Regions from separate parts of the Nocardiopsis gilva YIM 90087 genome, predicted to be linked through region 1. Evidence: predicted binding sites of a transcription regulator. Region 1 holds the regulator's gene; the other holds the start of a gene.
What was found. The regulator LexA, encoded in region 1, represses DNA repair genes until DNA is damaged. The targets are predictions, from matches to a motif close to TCGAACANNTGTTCGA.

Region 1 (7,485 bases):
CAGGAGGCCGTGACCTGCGTCGTGCAGGTGGCGAGCAAGGTTCGCGACAAGCTGCAGGTGCCCCCGGACATCTCCGAGGAGGAACTGGAGCGCCTGGCGCTGGCCTCGGAGAAGGCCCAGGCGTTCATCGAGGGCAAGCAGATCCGCAAGGTCGTGGTGCGGGCCCCCAAGCTCGTCAACATCGTGGTGGGCTGACGCCCGGTGGAGCAGCCGCAGGCCGATCAGGAGCAGCCGCGGAGCGGCGGGGCGTGGCTCGCTGCGGGCCGCGCCGGGCCGCCGCCTGGGGCGCGGATCAAGCAGGCGCTTCTCGTGGCCGCCGCCGTGGTCGTGGTCCCCGCGATCGCGGTCACGGCGGGGCTGTGGTGGGGCGAGGACGGTCCGGCGTTCGGGGCCGGACCCGATGACGCGTTCTCCACCGCGCCGGAGTGCGCGGTGGTCGCCGCCGAGACCGTGGAGGGTGTTGTGCCCTCGGGGCGGCTGGAGACCAACGAACACGGTCCGCTGAGCGACGCCGACGGAGCCATGTGCGCCTGGACGTCGGTGGGCGCGGACGGCGCCGCGCCGCGCTTCCTCCGCGTCGACTTCGAGGCGCGCTTCACCGACAAGGCCGGGGACGTCACGGGTGCCTCCGCCGCCGCGCGGGAGATGGAGCGGTCCACGACCATCTCCGACGTGGAGGGGGCCGCCCCGCTGCCCTCGCTCGGTGAGGACGCGCTGGTGTGGCCGGGCGCGGACGAGGGAACGGCCGAGCTGGTCTTCCGCAGGGACAACCTGGTGGTTCGGGTCTCCTACGGAGGCGCGGCGGATACCGGCGGAAAGCCGCTGTCCTTCGGGGCGGCGCGGGACGGAGCGGTCGACGTCGCCGAACAGGTCGCCGATTCCCTGTAGCTCCCTCCGCTGGTCGGTGGCGCCGAGCAGGCACATCCCCAGGCCAGCGGCGGTCGCGTCCGCTTCGGGGTCGATTCCTCGGACTGCATCCGGTGGCGGACGGAATGCCTAGTACCGTAGGCCCCTGGAATATCGACGAGGCGCGTCGGCGCGATGACACGGAGGCGTCCATGACCCAGCCACCTTCCGGTGGCCCTGACAGAGGACCGACCGGACCGAATGGCGGGTCACCGTCCGATTCGCACGCCCCGGAGGCTCGGCCCGATCCCGAGAAGGGGCAGCACCCGCAGGTGCCGCCCGCGGCCGCTGAAGGAGCGGCGCCCGCGCCTCCTCCGTCGGTCCCGCAGCACCCCTCCGGCCCCGCGACCCCGCTCGGAGCGTCGGCTCCGGCCGGACACCCGGGGCCCGCTCCGCACGGACCGCAGGGGCAGTTCGGCGTACCGGGGCGCCAGGCTCCGGGACAGCCCGGTCAACCGGGCCAATATGGCCAGCCGGGCCAGCAGAGCCAGCAGAGCCAGCACGGCCACCCTGGTCAACCCGCTCCCATGGGGCAGCCGGGTGACCCCGCGTCGGGGCAGACCGACGCTCCTCCGGTGGAGTCGGCCCCGAAGCAGAACCGGGGCTGCGCCATCGCCATGATCGCGGGGCTGGCCATCGTGGTCCTCGCCCTGCTCGTCGGCGGGGTGTGGACGGTCGTCGTCCTCAGCAGCGCCGGGGGCGACTACGAGCACGCGCCGAAGTGCGCGGTCGGGCGGGGAGACGCGCTCAAGACGCTCGTGCCCGACCGGACGGCCGAGGTCGACCAGCAGGTCAAGAACCTGGAGGGCACCGGACGCGAGGCCAATGAGTGCCGGTGGGCGACCGCCGAGGACGGCGGCCATGCCCCGGCGGCGGCGCGTCTTGTCCTCGTGAGCAACACGGGCGACGCCGAGCGCAACGCCGAGGAGCAGGCCACCGCCGCCCTCAAGGAGGCGACCAAGGACCACGACGCGAGCAAGCTCGCGGACCTCGGCGACGAGGCTTACTCCTGGAGCGACTCCACCAGCGGCTACGACTGGGGCTGTGTGGGCGTTCGAGTCTCCAACGTGTACGCGGAGACCTGCTACACCGCCGCGACGGACTTCAACGCCGAGGAGTCGATCCCCGGGGACGACGCCCTGGCCGGGGCCGAGGAGCTCGCCCGGGACGTCGTCCAAGGGATCAAGGACAGCAAGGAATAGGCGGGCCGGGCCGGGGGGTATCCCCGGCACGCTCACACCACCCCGTCGAGGAACTCCCGCACGGCCGGAGCGACCTCGGGTGAGAACTCGCGGTCAGCGTCGAGGACCGAGACGCCGGGGGAGTCGTCGTAGAGGCGGAGGACGTGGTCGGCGTCGGGGAGGTCCACCCGGCGTGCGTTGTCCAGGCCGCCCATCAGCCGGTCCACGTCCTCTTCCGCGATCTGGGTGTCGGCCGTGCCCCACAGCACCAGCGTGCGCGTCTCCGGCGGCAGGTCGCGGGCCAGCTCCACCGGGTCCATGGCGTCGATCGTCCGCAGGAACGGGGCGTTGGCGGTGGTGAGAATGTGCGACAGCGGCGCCGGGACCTCCTGGGGCAGGGGCTTGTCCGCGCGGATACGCGCGATTCCCGTGCGGAGCTTGGAGAGCACGTCGGTGGCGTCCGTGGCGCCGATCTGCTGGGCGGTTTCGGCCGTGCGCACCTGCTCGGTGATCTGGCGGTCGAGCGTGTCGAGGTAGCGGTCGCCGACCGGGGCGGCGAGGACGAGGCCCACCGGCGGGTGCTCCGCGACCACCTCGGGCGAGCGCAGGGCGAACAGCGCGCCCTCGCTGTGCCCGACGACGAGCACCCGGCCGGGGTCGACCTCGGGCTGCGCGATGAGCTCGGCATAGGCGTCGGCCATCTCGTCTTCGAAGACCTCGTAGGGGACGGGTTCCTCCGCGTCGTGGGAGCCCAGGCCCGTCGTACCGCTGCCGAGTTTGTCGTAGCGCAGCGAGGCGACGCCGGCCTCCGCTAGGACCCGGGCGAGGTTCAGGTTGGTATCGGCCCCTGGCCGCAGCTCGCTGTTGCCGTCGCGGTCGGTGGGGCCGCTCCCGGAGATGATGAGCGCGGCGGGGATCGGCGCGTCGCCGACCACGCGGGGGAGGGCGAACGTGCCGTGCAGCGTGTCGGGGCCGCTGTCGAAGCGCACGTCGCGTTCCGCGGGCTCGACCCCGGGCGGGTCGGGTTCGGCCGGGCGGTCGGGGGAGACGCCGCAGCCGGTGGCGAGCAGGAGCGCCGCCAGCGCCCCGGCGGCGGCCCGGGTGAGGGCGACGGGAGACGGAGAAGGCATGGTCCTAACTTAGGGGGCGCGCTGGGCGGCGGAGCGTGTGAACGGGTGTGGGGAGAAGGCGCGGTATTTCGCTATTGCGTGTCGCGTCCGTATCGGTATCAAGTTGTATCCGGGGATCCCGTCATAACAGAGCGCTATTCGGTTTGCGCGGCCGCTGGGCCCTTTCGCCTTTGCCGAATTTCCGCGGAAAAAAGCCGGGCCCGCGGTCTCGGGGAGAGATCACGGGCCCGATGGCCAAGCGAGGCGACATCGTTATCCGGGGGGATCACACCCGCCGCATAACGGCGACGACCTTCCCGAGAATGGTGGCGTTGTCGCCGTCGATGGGCGCGTAGGCGTCGTTGCGCGGAAGCAGCCGCACGTGCTCGCCCTCGCGCTTGAAGACCTTCACCGTGGCCTCGTCGTCGAGCAGCGCGGCGACGATGTCGCCATTGTTGGCGTCCGGCTGCTGGCGGACGACGACCAGGTCGCCGTCGGTGATGGCGGCGTCGACCATGGAGTCGCCGACGACGTTGAGCATGAACAGGCGGCCCTCGCCGACGAGCTGCTTGGGCAGGGTGAGGACGTCCTCGATGGACTCCTCGGCCAGGATCGGACCACCGGCGGCGATGCGCCCGACGACCGGGACATCGGTCGCGCGGGAGTAGTCGGCGCGGGGGTCATTCTCCAGCTCGTCCCAGGAGCGAATCGGGGGTTGTCCTGGAATGCGAATTTCCACCGCCCTTGGGCGATTTTGGTCCCGATAAAGATAGCCTTTGCGTTGCAACACCTTCAGTTGGTGCGCGACACTGGACGGGCTCGACAGGCCCACCGCATCACCGATTTCCCGGATGGACGGCGGGTACCCTCGCTGCCGTACATAGCGGTGGATGCAGTTCAGAACACTCTGCTGGCGGGCCGTGAGCTTCGGTGCGGCATCCGTTTGGCCCATGGAGTCGTCGGCCTCCGCGATCGTCGCGGGGGAAGCGGTGGACCGGAGTGCGGTGACGCTTCTCCCGCCCGCCTGAGGTTCGTGCGTTCCGTGGTTTTCCTCCGGCACGGCCGGCCTCCTCGGCGGTCGGTGTTCTGCGTGGGCTGTCGGTGACGGTGCCGATCGTCCGGCCGCGTCACATGCGGTGTCCGACCACGCGCCGATTGGCGGGCGCGGAGGCGCGGATACCTCGGCGGTTGCGTCGATCGAGCACGTCTAACGTTACTGCCTGTGTAGTGCCATATCAAACAAACGTTCGAGATGGTGATGAAAAAATCGCCCGGATGCGGTATTAGTCGAACGGCTGTTCTAACGAACTGGCGTTCGAAGGGGATGATCGTGTTCCCGCCCCAACCAGTCCCAACTCCCCCGACCCACCCCCCTGAACCCGCCCTTTTCGACTGGGCGGTGGAGATCCCCGAGTGGGCCCCGTCCCGCGCCCCTCGCCCGGAAGGCTCCTCCGCTTCCACCGCTCCTGCCCCGGGTGCCTCCCCGGCCGCCCGCGTGGCTCCGTCCGTTCCCTCTCGGCGGACCGCCCCGTCGGACCCGGCGGGCCCTGCGGCCCGTGCGCTCGGCCCCGAGCCCACACCCGCGCCCGCGGTGCGCCTCACCCGGCGCGGCCGTGTGGTGCTCGTCTCCGCTGCGTCGGCTGCGGTGGTCGCCGGACTGTCGATGCTCTTCGTCACCTCCGCCGCTGTCGGGGCTTCCGCCTCCGGAACCTCCCCTGAGGCGTCCGTCTCCGATGGCGCGCGCTCGACGGTGGTCGTGCGCGATGGCGATACGCTGTGGGGGATCGCCCAGCGGGTTCGGCCCGGCTACGATCCCCGCCCAGCGGTGCACGAGATCGTCGAGCTGAACGACCTGCCCAACCCCGATCTCACCCCCGGGCAGGAGCTCCTGCTGCCCGATTACTGACACTCCCGTGTCCGTGGCGTGCCCGTGTTCGCCCTCGCGGCGGACGGGTGCGCCCTTCGGCATGCCCGCATCCCGTCGGCGGGGCCGTGGCCGGATGGCGCGGCGCACCCGTTCGGGGACTTGCGCGCGAGGGGGGACCGCCGTAGGTTGACCACAACATCTAGTGCTCACCGGGAACAAGCAGCCCAGAACTTGTGCTTTAGTAGGTATCCGGTCTTTCTGGATCATCCGGTTCGGAGAGGTTGGTGACGACGATGCACACAAGGCTGCTCGGCACGGTCGCGAGCACGTCCGCGGCAGCTGTACGCGGGGTTCGACCGATGCGGATCTGGGGGGAGGCACACCGGCATGCACTGTCCGTTCTGCCGCCACCCTGACAGCAGGGTCATCGACAGCCGGTCGACCGACGACGGCGCGGCCATACGCCGCAGACGCGCGTGTCCCGAGTGCGAACGGCGTTTCACCACGCAGGAGACGGTGCTGCTGATGGTGGCCAAGCGCTCCGGCGTGACGGAGCCGTTCTCCCGGACCAAGATCATCGCGGGCGTGCGCCGCGCCTGCCAGGGTCGGCCCGTCACCGAGGACTTGCTCGCGAAGCTCGGGCAACAGGTCGAAGAGGAGATCCGGTGCCGAGGTGTCGCCGAGGTGCCCTCGCACGAGATCGGGCTGGCCATTCTCGGCCCGCTGCGTGATCTCGACGAGGTGGCCTACCTGCACTTCGCGTCGGTCTACCGGGGCTTCGAGTCGCTGATGGACTTTGAGAACGAGATCGCGATACTGCGGGCCGACCGGGCCAAGGTGAATGGGACGAGCGGGCAGAGCGAGTCGTGAGTAGCCGGACAACGGCGGACTGATCCGCGGGGCCCGACCGCGCGTGGGCGACGCGCACGGGCAGGGCCGTGACGACGTGATGAAAACCGTCATCTGGCCGCGTCACGCCAACGGATGTGACGTGGGAGCACTGGCGGGGGATCGGAACGGATATGTGGCGAGAACTGGGGGAGCTGACATGACGGAGACCACCGGCGCGACGGGGCGCAAGGGGAAGGGCAAGCGCAGCGGTCTGAAGATCGAGCGCATCTTCACCACGCCCGGCGTGCACCCCTACGACGAGGTCGAGTGGGAGCGTCGCGATGTGGTCATGACGAACTGGCGGGACGGTTCGGTCAACTTCGAGCAGCGGGGCGTGGAGTTCCCCGCGTCGTGGTCGATCAACGCCACCCAGATCGTCGCCAGCAAGTACTTCCGCGGTGCCGTGGGCACCCCGGAGCGCGAGTGGAGCCTCAAGCAGCTCGTCGACCGCGTCGCCGGGATGTACACCGAGACGGGTAAGGCGAACGGCTACTTCGCCTCCGACGACGACGCCGAGATCTTCGACCACGAGCTGAAGTACGCCCTCGTGCAGCAGCTCTTCAGCTTCAACTCCCCGGTCTGGTTCAACGTCGGTACCGCGTCCAAGCAGCAGGTCTCGGCCTGCTTCATCCTGTCCGTGGACGACACCATGGAGTCGATCCTCGACTGGTACAAGGAAGAGGGGATCATCTTCAAGGGCGGCTCCGGCGCGGGCGTGAACCTCTCGCGCATCCGCTCCAGCCAGGAGCTGCTGTCCTCCGGCGGTACCGCCTCCGGCCCGGTGTCGTTCATGCGCGGCGCCGACGCCTCCGCGGGGACCATCAAGTCCGGCGGCGCCACCCGCCGCGCGGCCAAGATGGTCGTCCTCGACGTCGACCACCCCGACATCGGGGAGTTCGTCGCCACCAAGGCCCGCGAGGAGCACAAGATCCGCGCGCTGCGCGACGCCGGGTTCGACGTCGACCTGGGCGGCAGCGACATCGTCAGCGTGCAGTACCAGAACGCCAACAACTCGGTGCGCGTCTCCGACACGTTCATGCGCGCCGTCGAGGCCGGCGCGGAGTTCGGCCTGACCTCCCGCACGAGCGGCGAGGTGATCGCCACGGTCGACGCCAAGGAGCTCTTCCACCAGATGGCGAAGGCCGCCTGGGAGTGCGCCGACCCGGGGCTGCAGTACGACGACACGATCAACGACTGGCACACCACGCCCGAGAGCGGGCGGATCAGCGCCAGCAACCCCTGCTCGGAGTACGTCCACCTGGACAACTCCTCGTGCAACCTGGCCTCGATCAACCTGCTGAAGTTCCTCACCCCCGAGGACGCCTTCGACGTCGACAAGTTCGTCAAGCTCACCGAGCTGGTCATCACGGCGATGGACATCTCCATCACGTTCGCGGACTTCCCGACCGAGAAGATCGGCGAGACCACGCGTGCGTTCCGCCAGCTCGGCATCGGCTACGCCAACCTCGGCGCGCTGCTCATGGCCACCGGCCACGCCTATGACTCCGACGGCGGCCGCGCCGTCGCCGCC
Region 2 (7,485 bases), 1.3 Mb from region 1:
CATCGGTCATGATCTTCTCGACCCGCTTCGGGTCGAAGGTGTAGTCGGCGACGTCCGCGTGGAAGGGGCTCTTGTCGAGCGGCCCGGTGGCCGGGGAGCCGTACCCGTGCTGCACGCTCTTGATGATCGCGTCGCGGTCGACGGCGTAGTTCATCGCCTGGCGGATCGCCGGGTCCTTGAACCGGTCATCGGTCATGTTGAACATGACCGCCCGGTAGTCGGCGGTGGGCCACACCTTCACCTCGGTGCCGTTGTCGCCCCCATCGCCTCCGTCACCGTCGAACTCCTTGGCCTGCTGGGGTTCGAGGTAGGCGGCGTCCACCTCCCCGTTCTTCAGCTTGATGAGCCGCGTCGCCGCGTCGGGAACGTAGGAGATGGTGATGCCGTCGAGTCCCGGGGCACCGTCGTAGTAGTCGTCGAACGCGCTGAGCGTCGCGTACTCGTCGTGCTTCCAGGTGTCGAGCTTGAACGGGCCGGTACCGATGGGGTGCTCGTTGAAGTCCGGGTCGTCGATCCCGGTCTTGGCGAGGATGTGTTCGGGCAGGATCCCGTTGGCCAGCGTGTCCAGCAGGGCGGGCGCCGGCTCGCTGAGCTTGATGGTGACGGTGTGGTCGTCATCGGCGGTGACGTCCTTGACGTCGGCGAACTTGTTGCTGGTGACAAAGTCGCCGTCGCGGATGCCCTCGATGGTGAAGACGACGTCGTCGGCGGTGAAGGGCTCACCGTCGTGCCAGGTCACCCGGTCGCGCAGGGAGAAGGTGTAGGTCCGCTCGTCGTCGCTGATCTTCCAGCTCTCGGCCAGTGCCGGGACGATCTTGTTGTCCGCGTCATGCCCGGTGAGGCCGCGGAAGACCATCTCCGTGACGGGGTCGAGGTGCTCGTCGACCAGGGCGGGGTTGAGCACGTCGGGTTCGTCGCCCAGGGCGTAGGTGAGCGTGTCGCTCCCGGCACCGTCCTGGGTGCCGCCACCGGCACACGCGGTGGTGAGGAGCACGACGGACGCGCCCACGGCGAGGAGAGATCGGGACCTCTTCATGTTTCCCCACTAGTTGCGAATGATTTGCAACTAGAAACCATACGCGTGTGGGGTCGCGGCGCCGACGGCGAGGCCGGGAAGCGGGTGATAGGGGACAGGTCCCGCCTGGTGGCGGGGCCTGTCCCGAACGAACGTGGAGCGGACGCGAAGAGCCGAGGGAGGAACAGGAGGGAGAGAGAAGGGGGTCAGTCCACGACACGGCCCTGGACATAGGGCGTCGAACGCTGCTCCCACTCCAGGTAGCGCTCGGTCTCCCCCAGCAGGCTCGACGTGAGCCAGATGACGACGCCGATGTCGTCGGCGAAGCCGAGGATCGGGATGAGCAGTTCCGGCACGAGGTCGACCGGGGACACGATGTAGGCGATCGCGACCAGGAACATCACCAGTCGCGACGCGGGGAGTTCGGTGTACTGGCCGCGAACCCGGTTCCCCAGCATGCGCGGGACCGCTCCGGCGCGCGCGAACACGGATGGCTTCCCCGGCTTCGTCCCATCGTGCACCATCTGCCACGCGGCAGCACCGGCGGCGGCGCGATTGCTCTTGCGCACAGGCCTCACCTCAAAGATCGTCGATGTCGCCCCAGGCGAATCGGGTCGGCTTTCAAGATATGACGCGACTCCACGGCAAGATGTTCCCTCGATCGCGGCCGCGAACCGCTAGGTTGTGGTGGAAATCCAGCCCTCCCGACCCGAGGAATCCGTTGACGATCACGCGTACCGGCAAGGCGGAGCTCCGACCGATGGCCCGCGGCACCTCCCTCATCGCGGTGGCCGTGCTCGCCTCGCTCGCCTCCACGGCGTGCAGCGCCGTCGCCGGAGACGACCGCCCCGAGCCGCGCGTCACCGATGCCGCCGGGGATCCGCGAGCGGGCGGGGAGGGCGGCGCCCCCGCAGGGGCACCGACGGATGGATCGGGCGGGGATGGGGATAAGAGCGAGGGCAAGCGCACGTCGAAGGGCCCGCTCGCCGACATGACCGTCGTCATCGACCCCGGCCACAACGGCGGCAACGAGGACGCACCCGACGAGATCAACAAGCTCGTCCCCGCCGGGCCGTCGAAGAAGGAGTGCGACACCGTCGGCGCCGAGAGCAACGGCGGATACGCCGAACACGCGTTCACCTGGGACTTCTCCCAGCGCCTCGCCGACCGGCTGGAGGCGGAAGGCGCCACCGTCGTCCTCACGCGTGACGACGACAAGGGTGTCGGCCCCTGCATCAACGAACGCGCGAAAATCGGCAACGACGCCGAGGCCGACGCCGCCATCTCGATCCACGCCGACGGCGGTCCGGCCAGCGGACGCGGCTTCCACCTCATCGCCCCGGGCGAGGTGGAGGGCTTCACCGAGGACATCGTCGAGCCGTCGCGGCAGCTGGCCAAGGACGTGCGCGCCGCCTACCGCGAGGGATCGGGGCTGCCCTACGCCGACTACCTGGCCGAGGACGGCCTGGACGAGCGCACCGACCTGGGCGGCCTCAACCTCTCCACCGTGCCGAAGGTGTTCCTGGAGGCGGGCAACATGCGCAACCCGGCCGACGCGAAGAAGCTGGCGGACGAGGAGTGGCGGGAGGAGGCGGCAGGGGCCGTCGCTGAGGGGATCGCGCGCTACCTGCAACGGGACTGACCCATGGCACCCGACCGATTCATGCCGGATCGGAGTGGGGCAGGATGACCGGATGAGTTATTCCCCCACTTCCCCCGAGCCGCCCCTGCCGGACCCCGTCGAGTTCGATGTCGTCTTTCGCGGCTACGACCGCCATCAGGTCATGGAGCTGGTCAGCGAGGCGATGGGCAGCGTCACGGCGCTGGAGGGCGGAAACCCGGACGCGGTCACCCTCACCGCCCGGGAGCTGCGCGAGAACGCCGACGCTCTCGACGTTGTCCTGCGCGGCTACAAGATCGACCAGGTCAAGGAGGTCGTGGGGGTTCTCCACCAGAGGCTTGGCGGCGGTTCCCCCTCGCTTGACCCGCGTCGGGAGGCGATCGAACTCGACATCGTGCTTCGCGGCTATGACCGCCAGCAGGTCGAGGAGGTCGTCAACGAAGCGGTCGCCAGTGTCGACGCCGTGAAGAGGGGCGGCCCCGGTGCCGCCACGCTCACCGCCCAGGACCTGCGGACCCGCGCCGCAGGCTTCGACGTCGTTTTCCGCGGCTATGACGAGGGCCAGGTCGCCTCCCTGATCGACGGTCTCGCCGACCGTCTCGACGGCGGGTCGCATCCACCCAACCAGCATTAACGCGTTGATCAGGTGAAGACTGCACAATATAGGCATGGCTCTGACACCTGCGGACGTCCGCAACAAGCAGTTCCATGTGGTGCGTCTTCGCCCCGGATACAACGAAGAGGACGTCGACGACCTCCTGGACCGCGTCGAGGCCACGCTCATGGCGCTGCAGGGCGGCCCGCAGAGCGGGCCGCTGATCACCGCGGAGGAGGTGCAGGCTGCCCGGTTCCGGAGCACGCGCCTCAGCCCCGGATACAACGAGGACGAGGTCGACGACTTCCTCGACGTCATCGTCGATGACCTGCGCGCTCGCGGGCTGAGCAGCGGAGCGACCGCCGGGGCGGCGCGCCGGCCGACGCAGCACCCCTACGCCCAACAGCACCCGCAGGGGCCACAGCCGCCCTCTCCCTATGGAGCGCCTGGTGCTGCGCAAGCACCAGGGAGTGGACCCGCGCAACCGCCGATGCGGCCCGCGCAGCCACCGATCGGCGCGTCGCAGCCGCCGCCCGGGGCCGCGGGCCCGGCCTACGGCGAGACGCCGCGGGAGCGGCCCCGGATGACGCCGGAGGACGTCCGCAACAAGGAGTTCGCGACGACCCGCCTGACCACCGGCTACAACGAACAGGAGGTCGACGACTTCCTCGACAGCGCCGAGGTCACCCTGGAGGCCCTCCTCAACGGGCGACCCGACCGCGCGCTGCTCACCCCCGCGCAGGTCGAGCGGGTCCAGTTCGGCACCACGCGCGCCCGGCCGGGGTACGACCCCGCGCAGGTCGACGCCTTCCTCGATCTCCTCGCCGACGAACTCCGCAGGTACGAGCAGCCCTGACCCACACGCACCGGGGTTCTATGGCCGCAGCCCGTTCAGCAGCAGGTCGGCGAAGTAGTCCCCGACTGCGGCCCCGGTGAGCTCGCCGTCGGGGCGGTACCACATGCCCAGGTGGTGCACGGCGCCGAAGTACTGGGTGACGACGATGTCGGCCGGGATGTCGGTGCGGAAGACCCCGATCTGCTGGCCGTCCTCGATCATCTCCCGGAACCGCTCGTGGTAGCGGCGCCGCTCCTTGCGCACCTCGTTCTGCCGTTCCGGAGAGAGCATGTGCAGCGACCGCTGGAAGATCACGGTGTCTTCGAGGTTGTCCACAGTCGTGTGGACAACGTCGGCGGCGGCCGCTCTCAGCCGCTCCGCGATCGGCCCCTCGGCCGTCGCGAACTCCTCCAGTCGACGCATCTGCATGGCGAGGACGCGCTGGTAGACGGCGAACAGAAGGTCGTCCTTCGAGGCGAAGTAGTGGTACATCGCCCCCTTGGTGACCCCGGCCGCCTCCACGATCTCCCGTACCGAGGTCCGCTCGTAGCCGCGTTCGGCGAACAACCGCGTGGCGGCGGACAGCAGCCGGTCCGGGACCGAGGCGGCACTCCCCTCGCCCGACCCCGACGAGGAACGGTCCTGGCCGTGCTCCGGGCGCTCGTCCCGCGGATTCCCCATGCGTCGCCCCGTCTCCCCTTGTGCTGACCAGCCGCTTCCAGGATAGGCAGACCGGCCGGTCGGTCTCGTCCCGGTGGCCCGCCCCCGCTACCGGGTCACCTGCCCGACACGCCGGGAAGGGGCAGGTGATCATCGACTCGTCCCCGCGTTCCCGCCGGTCGAGGGCGCCCGGCCGACGCGGGGACACGCGGTCGGCAGTGCCGGGACCGCACCGGCCCCTAGGGTGAGAGACGCGAGACAGCTTCACGCACCTGCTGCTACATCGAACACGTGTTCGATAGAATGCCAGGGTGAGTCTCTACAACGAACGGATCGACGTCAGAGCGTCCATGGGCGGCCACCCCGCCTTCTTCTCCTGGCGCGGCCGGATGTTCCGGGTCCGGCGCGTCATCGGAACCTGGAACTCGGCTCCCGGCACGCCCGAGGCCGACATCCGCCTGGTACGGGTCGCCGCCGAATCCGACCACGGCGAGCCCGCGATCGCCGACATCACGCTCGACACGGCCACCGCCGACTGGACGATGCGCCGCCTGTGGAACTAGGGCCCGCTCAGGCCCACGGCGCCCCACGCGCCACGGCCGGAGCGGGGCACCGGGGATCGCGCTCTTCACGGATCGCGCTCGTGCGGTTCCCCCGCGCGCGTCCCCTCCCGCTCCGGCCGGCGCCCTGGCAGGACCGTGGCCGGGCGCGGCCGCGAGGCGGCGTCGGCGGTCTCGGGGTTCTACGATGACCCACTATGCGCATCCTGGTGGTGGAGGACGACGACCGCGTGGCCCGAGGCCTGGTCACCGCGCTCCGCAACGCCTCCTATGAGGTCACCCGCGTGGCGACGGCCGAAGCGGTGATGCGCGCCCCGGCGGCCGACGTCGTCCTCCTCGACCTGGGGCTTCCCGACGCCGACGGAATCGACGTCCTCCGCCGCCTGCGCGAGCGCCCCCAGACCGCGATCATCGCCGTCACCGCGCGTGCCGAGGAGCGCGAGCGCGTCCGGGGACTGCGCAGCGGCGCCGACGACTACGTCGTCAAACCGTTCGGCATCGCCGAGCTCCTGGCCCGCATCGACGCCGTGCTGCGCCGCACCCGCACCGCCCGCGCCAGCCACGACGACGAGCCCCCGCTGCGACTGGGCTCCCTCACCCTCGACATGGGCGCCCGCGAGGCCGACCTCGCCGGAGCCTCCCTCGCCCTGACCCGCAAGGAATTCGACCTCCTCGCACTGCTCACGTCGCGCTCGCCCGCTGTGGTGAGCCGGGACCTCATCCTCGACCAGGTGTGGGGCTCGGCCTGGGAATCCTCCTCCCGCACCCTCGACACCCACATCGCGGCCCTGCGCGGCAAGCTCCACGACACCGTGCGCATCCGGACCGTGCGCGGCGTCGGCTACCGCCTGGTCGACGAGTCAGGGTCGGCGTGACCGGTGCTGCGGAGGCTGCTGTTCATCCTGGTGCCGATGGCGTTCCTGCTGGTGGCGGCGCTCGCCCTGCCGCTCGGAACGGTCATGGCGCAGCAGGAGACCCAGCAGGTCTATGTGGACCGGCTCAGTGATGTCGGCCGGTTCGCCTCCCTCGGCGACACCGCCATGCGCACCGGCCGGCTGGAGGCCCTGGACAGCGAGCTGAAGCGGTACGAGGAGCTGTACGGCATCGACGTCGCGGTGGCCGATCCCGCGGGCGAGGTGGTGGTCGCGTCCGTTCCCACGGACCAGGCCGCCGAGCTGCTGGACGGCGCCCGGGCGCGCGAGGTGATGACCCCCGCCCTCGCCGGGTTCCGCCCGGAGCCGCCCACCGCGGTGTGGCCGTGGGAGTCCGACCCGCTGGTCCTGGCGGAGCCGATCGGACGGGACAGCGAGGTGGCCGGGGTCGTGGTGCTGGTGTCGCCGACCGACCGGTTGCGCGCGGCCATCCTCGTCGACTGGGCGGGGCTGTCACTGCTGAGCCTGGTGCCGCTGACCGGGCTCGCCGCATCCGCGTGGCCGCTGTCGCGCTGGGTGCTGCGACCGGTGCAGCGGCTCGACGACGCCACCGCCGCGGTCGCCCAGGGCGATCTGTCGGTCCGCGCCGATGCCGCGGGCGGCCCGCCGGAGCTGCGCCGTCTCGCGGAGTCGTTCAACGCGATGGTGGACGTGGTGCAGAAGGCCGTACAGCGCCAGCGGGCGTTCGTGTCCGACGCCTCTCACCAGCTCCGCAACCCGCTGGCGAGCCTGCGGCTGGCCGTGGAGAACCTGGCTCCCTTCCTCACCGGCCCGGACGCCCGCGCGGCACACCAGGACGCCGTGGAGGAGGCCATGGCCATGCACCGGATGCTGAACTCGCTGCTCGCCATGACGCGGCTGGAGAGTTTCAGCGGGGCGGAGCCGGTGGACCTGGACACCGTGCTGGACGCGCACGCCGCACGGTGGCGGGTGCTCGGCGCACAGCGGGGCATCACCGTCGAGACACGGGTGCCGGACGGGCTTCGGCTGATGGCACCGCCCGGCGGGCTGGGCAGCGTGCTGGACGAGCTGATGACCAACGCCGGCCGACTGTCGGACGGGAGCCGGGTGGAGCTGCGGGTGCGGTCGGCCGACCGGAGCGACGCTCCCGCGCGGTCCGCGGTGGATGGCGCGGATGACGGTGCGCACGATGGGGCGGCGGCGTCCGCCGACAGCGGCCCGGACCTGGTCGAGCTGCACGTGTCCGACGACGGCGTCGGCCTGACCGACGAGGAGCGCGCCGGTGCGCTGCGCCGCTTCTGGCGCG

Region 2: a site for LexA is predicted at 5,010-5,025, ahead of CDO52_RS04285 (DUF6504 family protein). Genes of this name have one in related genera too.

What each region holds. Positions count from the first base shown of each region.
Region 1 is NZ_CP022753.1:2,213,997-2,221,481, forward strand. It holds gene leuS (leucine--tRNA ligase) at 1-195, shown strand, start outside; gene CDO52_RS10190 (hypothetical protein) at 202-888, shown strand; gene CDO52_RS10195 (hypothetical protein) at 1,434-2,108, shown strand; gene CDO52_RS10200 (alpha/beta hydrolase family protein) at 2,141-3,217, opposite strand; gene lexA (transcriptional repressor LexA) at 3,483-4,256, opposite strand; gene CDO52_RS10210 (LysM peptidoglycan-binding domain-containing protein) at 4,692-5,102, shown strand; gene nrdR (transcriptional regulator NrdR) at 5,451-5,933, shown strand; gene CDO52_RS10220 (vitamin B12-dependent ribonucleotide reductase) at 6,112-7,485, shown strand, end outside.
Region 2 is NZ_CP022753.1:879,761-887,245, reverse strand. It holds gene CDO52_RS04315 (ABC transporter substrate-binding protein) at 1-1,036, opposite strand, end outside; gene CDO52_RS04310 (YkvA family protein) at 1,222-1,584, opposite strand; gene CDO52_RS04305 (N-acetylmuramoyl-L-alanine amidase) at 1,737-2,657, shown strand; gene CDO52_RS04300 (DivIVA domain-containing protein) at 2,710-3,270, shown strand; gene CDO52_RS04295 (DivIVA domain-containing protein) at 3,305-4,087, shown strand; gene CDO52_RS04290 (TetR/AcrR family transcriptional regulator) at 4,106-4,747, opposite strand; gene CDO52_RS04285 (DUF6504 family protein) at 5,038-5,289, shown strand; gene CDO52_RS04280 (response regulator transcription factor) at 5,484-6,161, shown strand; gene CDO52_RS04275 (HAMP domain-containing sensor histidine kinase) at 6,165-7,485, shown strand, end outside.